DNA from 2 places in the Paenibacillus sp. Negev47 genome. Region 2 is predicted to be linked to the other one. Evidence: predicted binding sites of a transcription regulator. Region 2 holds the regulator's gene; the other holds the start of a gene.
The links. Region 2 encodes CtsR, which represses protease genes until heat stress. Its sites were predicted from a motif close to ATGGTCAATAAAGGTCAAACA; they were not measured.

Region 1 (4,287 bases), 950 kb from region 2:
TTAGCCAATACTTTAACTTCTTTGCCGTTCACTTTGAAGAAGCCATCGTGTACTTCAACATCGCCATCGAAGCGACCTTGAGTTGTATCATATTTGAGCAAATGAGCCAGCATTTTAGCGTCAGTCAAGTCGTTGATTGCTACTACCTCGATGCCTGCTACATTTTGAATACGGCGGAATGCCAAGCGTCCAATACGTCCAAAACCGTTAATACCTACTTTAATCATGAGTAAGTTCCTCCCAAGTTTTGATTAATTTTTTTATGAAACTTATATATTCAAGACAGACGGTGAAGTCCGTCAAGACAACAATGGTGTGGTGAAAAGTAATCTCTTATTCCATTTCGGCAACGATGACTTTGGCAGCAGCCTCATCAATAATCAGAATATCTTCCTGACCAAATCGCAGCACGGAGTGTATTGCAGCGGCTTTGCTTTTGCCACCTGCAATTCCGATCACGACATCGGTTCGTTCAATATCCTGCAATCGCATGCCCAGTGTAAGCATGGTATGTACCACCTCACCCTGATCATTGAAGTAATACCCAAAAGATTCAGATACGGCCCCTTGCTCTTGAAGTTCATCTACAATCTCCGTTGCAAGTTTGCGTCTTTTTGCCATCTCCACGGCATCACCAATTCCATGAATAACAATCCGCGATTGCCTGATCAGCTGTAAAATCTCCTGAACACCGGGATCCTGGATTAAAGATTCATAGGCATGATCACTTAGCAAATCCGGTACATGCAGGAGTTTGTATTGCGCTCCTACCCGTTTTGCCATTGTGGATGCGATCGTATTCGCCTGAATTTCAAGGCTTTCTCCCAGTCCACCGCGTGCCGGTACGAACCAGACACCTTTGAGAGATGTTGGTGGATTAAGTTGCTCTGCGACTTCAGCCGTTGTTGATCCGCCAGTAACGGCGACAACGTCGTTGTCACTCATGATATTGCCGAGAGCCTTCGCTCCGGCTCTGCCCAGTTCCCTTTTGGCAAACGGAGATACGTCCGAATCACCAGGAACCACAACTACCTTTTGCAGACCGTAGGCTTGCTTGATGCGCTCTTCCAGCTCGGATAATCCGAACAATTCTTTGGCTACGGGCTCTAACTGCTGCAGCAAATCATACCCTGCCTCGCTGATCTTCATTCCTGCACTGTCAATTTCAATAAGTCCCTGAGCCTTTAACAGATCGGTCTCAGCCCTCAGAACCCGCTCGGTCATCTGCATGGAATTAGCTAACGTTCTCCGTCCGATCACATCCGATAACATGATCTGTTGCAGAATCGTATACCTCTTTTTCAAGATATCCATGAGATCAGGCAGAAGCTGCTTTTGTACTTCTAAAATCGTTCGCATGCTTTCCACTCCCGCAAGTTCTCGTTCCAAGCTCTCTTTCGTGGCCCTAAAACGTCCCGGGTTAACTTTTTAAGTCCCACGTTTATTCTACCTAAAACTGACGTGACATGCAAGTGTTTCAACGTGTTATTTCGACACGTTTCAGTCGTTTGTACGCGCCTATTTTCACAATCCTAGACTTCCGTGATCAAGGACCGCCTTACGCATACCATATATAGAAGAAATAAATTATTTTCATCTACATATCGCTCAGAATTACATTTTATACTGCATGTCCAAAACCTCTAATAGCATTTACTTAAATGCACTCTTTATCCACTCTTCTTTATCATGATCACTTTTAGGTCAATCCAAACCACATCCACAATGAACTGCTTGCAATTAAATATTTCATGAGCTATAATCATTATTGCTGTCACATAATGTGCGCCCGTGGTCCAATGGATATGACGTAGGCCTCCGAAGCCTGAGATCCAAGTTCGATTCTTGGCGGGCGCGCCACTTTTTATTTAACAGCTCATAACCCTTTTAACCAATGAAACCGGAAAGGTTTCTTTTTTTTGCAAGTTAGTTTGACTTTCTTTGACTTTTTGTTTGGAATTGTTTATTATGTGGGTAATACGGTAACAGTTTAAGTAGAAACACCAATAACATTTACATTTCCGAGGAGGTTTTTCACGTGAGTTTTATTCCTATGGTCGTTGAACAGAGCAACCGGGGTGAGCGCGCCTATGACATCTACTCCAGATTGCTGAAGGATCGTATTATTTTCCTTGGTAGCGATGTTAATGACGTTGTGGCTAATGCTATCATGGCACAGATGTTGTTCCTGGCTGCGGAAGATCCGGAGAAAGACATTCACTTATACATCAACAGCCCAGGCGGATCGATTACAGCTGGTATGGCCATTTATGATACAATGCAATTCATCAAACCGGATGTATCTACCATCTGTGTAGGTATGGCGGCTTCCATGGGTGCATTCTTGTTGAATGCCGGTGCAAAAGGCAAACGTTTTGCGTTGCCTAACAGTGAGATTATGATTCACCAACCACTTGGTGGTGCTCAAGGTCAAGCTTCCGACATCGAAATTCGTGCTCGCCGCATCCTGAAAATGCGTGATACATTGAACCGCATCATCTCTGAGCGTTCAGGTCAACCGCTGGAGCGGATCGAGAAAGATACAGATCGTGACTACTTCATGAGTGCTGCTGAAGCTGCCGATTACGGTATCATTGATAAAGTTATCGAAAACGTAGGTTCCCAAGGCATCTAATTGTGTCCATACGCAAAGAAGCCCTCGTCATATCCATGACGAGGGCTTCTTTTTTCACTTTATAAGAAAGATAACATTAAAGTGCACAACAATGATTGCTTACTTGCTTCCCGTTACTTCGCTGAAAGGTTCGGTACCTTTAGGAAGAAGTTCTTTGTACGTAAATGGCATTTCGGGGAATCCCTCTGCGTATGCCGTATATTCATACAACTGGAAGAACACAACTACACCCGTTGGTGTCACATAGAAATCTTGATTTTTATTCAACCCTTTGTAACCTTCGAGGTAGCCACCGCGAGCTTTCAGTTGTTCGCCCACTTTTTTACTCAATGTCTCGCGTATGGTTTTGTTATTTTGCAGCACATCATCTAACGTAAGCTCCTTGCCTGTGTCCAGTGCAAAGGTGTGGCCTGTTCGGTATGTCATACCATGAGCACCAGCATAGTCCTCATATCGTTGTGTAATGAGTCCCAGTACGCCTCTTTCATTGTACGTCACTACATAAGAGCTCTCGAACGCATATGGACGATCGGCTGTTGCACCACCAAACTCAGATGTCTGTTTCTTGAAGTCGGCTACATATGTATCCACTTCGTCTTTCAACACTTTGTTGATCGCTGTTTCAGCCTCTTTGCTGGCAAGTCCACTCACTTGCGGATACTGAACATCCACTTCGGCATTTTTCACTGTGACATTGACTTTCGCCGCTTTAACTTTCACACTATTTTGTTTCACCTTGCTGAGCGTCAACGTTTTGGTTTTGCCATCCCAATTCCCCTGTACACCCAGATAATCTCTCATTGCTGAGAATGGAATATACAACCTGCCGTTGATCAGCTTGGCGTCCACTTGAGGATAGTAGTTGTTGATTCTGACACTTGGCTGACCGTCCATAAGACTAATTGTCATCGTGTTATTGGCTGCTGTCAGAGCATATTCTTTGGTCTTCGCATCATATTTCAGCGTTCCACCTGCTACATCTTTGACTGCCGTAAGAGATACCCAGGTTGAACCTCCTTGAAGGAGTCCTTTTTGAGTCAGTGTTTTCCCACCCGATTTCAGAGTCACCTCAGCCGGGGTTGTCACTTTCGAGGATACAGAAGCTGCTTGAACTGAACTATCCTGCCACACCGCACCGCTTCCTACAATAATTCCTGCTGCAAGCAGCGCACTTGTCCATTTTTTCCATGATGTCATATATAAAACTCCTCTCTGAATTCACAATTAGGGATCATTGCGTATGTAATCTTGACCTGTTCGTATATTTCATACGCTCACCTCTCTATTATAATTAACCCGATTTCGAAAAGGTTTACAGCTTCAGTTACAATGTTGATGATTATCCGACGGAAAAAATAACGGGATATGACCTTTTTGTCACGAACATCTGTACAAAAAAGATACCAAAATACAGCATTTTGTGTAGCTTGAACAATGTCCTATCCCTACTAACTTCACCAAAGTTTGCTTTTGCAACAAAAAAAGACCCTGTCCACAGGACAAAGTCTTTGTCATTATTTCTTGTTATCCCTTCGAATGATAATTGAAAGGACGTTCAATCTTACTTCTTCAATCTCGCTTATTTCATTTCATACGTGATATTCAGGATCGTTCTTACTTTAACTTGGCCTGTTTCAATCTCTGTGCCACCA
Region 2 (4,287 bases):
GGACGTACCGCTGGTGTACCAGTTGTTCCGCCAGGAGCACCGCTGGGTAGCTATGTACGGAAGGGATAAACGCTGAAAGCATCTAAGCGTGAAGCCCCCCTCAAGATGAGATTTCCCAGTATGTAAGACCCCTTGAAGACGACGAGGTAGATAGGCTGGGGGTGGAAGTGCAGCAATGCATGGAGCTGACCAGTACTAATCGGTCGAGGGCTTATCCAATAGCAAGTTTGAAATCGCATGTTTCGTTTCGAATCTAGTTTTCAGAGAATGATCTCTGAAATGAAAATTGGTACATCACAGAACGTGTGTATGATTTTCAATTCCATATCTGATTTCAAGAAGCTGTGCTTCGACAAATCACGTTTGGTGGCGATGGCGGAGGGGTTCCACACGTACCCATCCCGAACACGACCGTTAAGCCCTCTAGCGCCGATGGTACTTGGACCGCAGGGTCCTGGGAGAGTAGGACGCCGCCAAGCAAAGAACCACTGCCGATGTTATTCGGTGGTGGTTTTTATTTGTTTATTTTAGGGGATGCAAAAGCATCTCTTATTTGACTTTGTAGGAATCCTCTGACACACTCATAATGGATACATAGATTGCGTATCAGACTTTCATATGAAAATGATCTCAACATTCTAGAGAACGGGGTGCAGGATGAGATGGAAATTCAGAAATTGACGGTAAATGATTTTGAACCAGCGATGGCACTCTCCGAATATGCTTTTCAAATGGTAATGAGTGAAGAACAAAAAGAAAAGCGGCGGAGTCAGTTTTCGTCACAGGATATATGGGGTGTATACGAGGAAGGGCAACTAGGAGCCAAACTTCACATTATCCCTTTTCAAACCTATATTCATGGTAGATCCTTCGAGATGGGTGGTATTGCTGGTGTAGCCACCTGGCCAGAGTATAGACGCAAAGGTTGGGTAGCGGGTCTGCTGAAGCATGCGTTGGAAGAAATGAACCGTAACAAACAAAGTATATCGTTCTTGCATCCTTTCTCTTTTGCTTTCTATCGGAAGTATGGATGGGAGACCTATGTTGAGTTTAAACGATATAAAGTGCCTACAGCGCATTTGCCTTCGAAAAAAGCGACAACTGGAACGATTCGACGTGGCGATCCGGGTCTTAGCATATTAAATCAAGTATATAGTGCCTATGCTGAGCGTTATAACGGAACCTTGGTCCGGGATGATGCACGGTGGGAGAATTCAGTTCTTGTTCATGGGGCCAGCCAGAAGGCTGTATATTACGATGAAAATAATGAAGCACAAGGTTATCTTCTATATGAGGTGAAAGAAAGTAAATTTACCATCAAAGAGATCATCTATCTGAATGAAGAGGCTAGACAAGGGCTATGGACCTTTATTGCCAATCATGATTCCATGATCCAGGAAGTGACGTTACAGGCGCCAGCAAGTGATACGCTTGCTTTCCAATTGGATAACCCACGGATTCAACAGGAGATTGTACCTTATTTTATGGCACGCATCGTTAGTGTTGAGCAGTTTATATCCCAGTATCCATTTGCAAACCAGGACTCACCGCTGCAGATTGTTCTTCAGGTAGAAGATGCCCACGCTCCGTGGAATGAGGGGGTATGGCAATTAAACGTCGCAATGAACGGAACGGCTTCCATATGGAAAACATCCGAGCCGATCTCTGATGATCAGACCATTAAGGTGGATATTCAATCCCTTACCGCAGTGTTGATGGGATATCGCAGACCGACGGAAATGGCACGGATCGGAAGAATTCAAGGACCAGAAGCAGCAATCAAGGCATTGGAACAAGCGATTCCTGAAAGGGAAACCTACTTGCTTGATTTCTTTTAATTATCATTTCCTCTTCGCCATTTGGCTTAATTATCTTATATAGAAATACAGCGTTATTGAAAGACAAATGGGCTTCTCCGGCAATTTTGGGGAGGTTTTTTTGTGTCTGGCGAATATTTCGTGTAAAATCGTAAAAAATGAATAGTGACCCCACTTGGCAAACCCACAAAATATGCTATAATGTATACAAAGTCAAAGAAAGTCAAAGTCAACTAAAGGTTTAAATACTTAAGTAGCTTTCTTTCTGCAATCTGATGGATGAGCGCCAATACACGGGATTCATTTCATCGGAGGATCAAGGGAATATTAAAGGACCTTCGTGCTTCCTTCGCTCTCCTGTTGACGTCTGTGGAAGCAAGATTCGCTGTTTCCCTGATTGGTTAAATGGGTAGAGAAGGTGTACTCTGTGGGGGCGTGTGGGTCCTTATTGACTTAACGTTTCAGACAGTGGAGGATGATTGGATGCGTAATATCTCTGATATTATCGAACGATATCTGAAGAGTATTTTGCATGAAAGTCCCGAAGGAATGGTTGAAATTCAGCGTAATGATCTGGCAGATCAATTTTCATGTGTACCTTCCCAGATCAATTATGTCATCAGCACACGTTTTACCCTCGAGAAGGGATACCTGGTAGAGAGTAAACGCGGCGGTGGTGGTTATGTTCGCATACAGCGCATTGAATTACCGGCCCAATCAGCTCTGCATAATCATTTGCACCATAGTATTGGTGATGAGATCGGGCAGACTGCTGCCGAAGGTCTGATCTATCAACTGGAAGAAGCACGCTTCTTGAGCAAGCGGGAAGCCGGGTTGATGCGAGCTGCTGTATCTAGAGAGGTTATATTGGTCAAACTTCCTTACCGGGATCAAATTCGTGCCAGAATGTTGAAGGCGATGTTAATATCTTTGCTCGGTAAATGAAAACTATCGGGGTCAAAGGAGGTACATCATTATGCTGTGCCAAGAATGCAATAAACGTCCGGCGACACTTCATTTTACAAAGATCGTGAATGGAGAGAAGACGGAATTCCATATTTGTGAGTCATGTGCCCGTGAAAAAGGGGAGATGATCCCTGGAACATCTAATGGATTTTCCATTCACAACCTCTTGTCCGGGTTGCTCGATTTTGATCCAGCCGGCAAAGGTGGATCTGCTGGAACACCACCGGCAAAAGCCCTTCAGTGTGAAGAATGCGGTATGACATACTCACAATTCAGTAAAATTGGTCGATTCGGCTGCAGTTCATGTTATAAATATTTCGATAGCCGCCTAGACCCATTATTCAAGCGAGTTCATGGCAGTACGTCCCATGTAGGCAAAGTGCCCGCACGAGCTGGTGGTCGCATCAAGGTGAAGCGACAAATTGCCGATCTGAAGCGTGAACTTCAGGAGAGCATCGCCCAAGAGGAATTTGAAGAGGCAGCTCAGATCCGTGACCAGATCAGGGAACTTGAAAAAGGAATAGCTCAGGAGTAAAGTTTTTCATGAGTAGGAGGGATGCGTAATGCCTAATCTGCGCTTTACAGAGAAGGCGCTCAGCGACTGGATGCGCAGTGATGCGGCTGATTCCGAAATCGTCATTAGCAGCCGTGTCCGGATCGCACGCAACCTTCAGCATGTTCCCTTTCCGATGCTGGCTTCCAATGAGCAATCGGAAGAGGTGCTGAATAAGCTGAGCGAAGTACTTCAATACGATGAAGTTCATGCCTTTGGAGATTTTCATACGCTGAATCTGACCGATATTGGCGAACTCGACAAACGGGTGCTGGTGGAGAAACATCTCATCAGTCCAAGTCTTGCGAATGAATCCAGAAATGGTGCGGTTATTCTCAGTGAGGATGAATCAGTCAGTATTATGATTAATGAAGAAGATCATCTTCGTATCCAGTGCCTCTATCCGGGGTTTCAGGTGAAAGAAGCCTGGGAGAAAGCTTCCGCAATAGACGATGCGTTTGAAGCGCACGTGGATTACGCTTTTGATGATCGTAGAGGATACTTAACCAGCTGCCCTACCAATGTAGGCACAGGTGTTAGGGCGTCTGTTATGATGCACCTGCCTGCTCTGGTGATGACGCAGCAGATAGGCCGTATATTAACAGCAGTATCCCAAGTGGGATTGACTGTAAGAGGAATTTACGGTGAAGGTAGCGAAGCTATGGGTAACTTGTTCCAGATCTCTAACCAGATTACATTGGGGCAGACCGAACAGGAAGTTATCGAAAACCTGCACGGTGTTGTTTTACAGATGATTGGTCATGAGCGTACAGCCAGAGAACGGTTGATGACCGACTCCAAACTTCGGATTACGGATCGTGTCATGCGTTCTTACGGCATATTGTCCCACGCATCCATAGTTGATTCAAAGGAAGCTGCGCAGCGCTTATCGGATGTACGCCTTGGCGTAGATCTCGGTTTACTGGATGGACTGTCCATCACGGTAATGAA

Region 1: clpP (ATP-dependent Clp endopeptidase proteolytic subunit ClpP) is a predicted target of CtsR. The motif match lies at 1,929-1,949, and genes of this name have one in related genera.

The regions. Positions count from the first base shown of each region.
Region 1 is NZ_CM177754.1:182,240-186,526, reverse strand. It holds gene gap (type I glyceraldehyde-3-phosphate dehydrogenase) at 1-227, opposite strand, end outside; gene AC4G47_RS00910 (sugar-binding transcriptional regulator) at 334-1,359, opposite strand; tRNA gene AC4G47_RS00905 (tRNA-Arg) at 1,786-1,860, shown strand; gene clpP (ATP-dependent Clp endopeptidase proteolytic subunit ClpP) at 2,039-2,635, shown strand; gene AC4G47_RS00895 (stalk domain-containing protein) at 2,735-3,832, opposite strand; gene AC4G47_RS00890 (SIMPL domain-containing protein) at 4,215-4,287, opposite strand, start outside.
Region 2 is NZ_CM177754.1:6,023,259-6,027,545, reverse strand. It holds rRNA gene AC4G47_RS27240 (23S ribosomal RNA) at 1-219, shown strand, start outside; rRNA gene rrf (5S ribosomal RNA) at 363-479, shown strand; gene AC4G47_RS27230 (GNAT family N-acetyltransferase) at 663-1,838, shown strand; gene AC4G47_RS27225 (CtsR family transcriptional regulator) at 2,301-2,762, shown strand; gene mcsA (protein-arginine kinase activator protein McsA) at 2,794-3,318, shown strand; gene mcsB (protein-arginine kinase McsB) at 3,347-4,287, shown strand, end outside.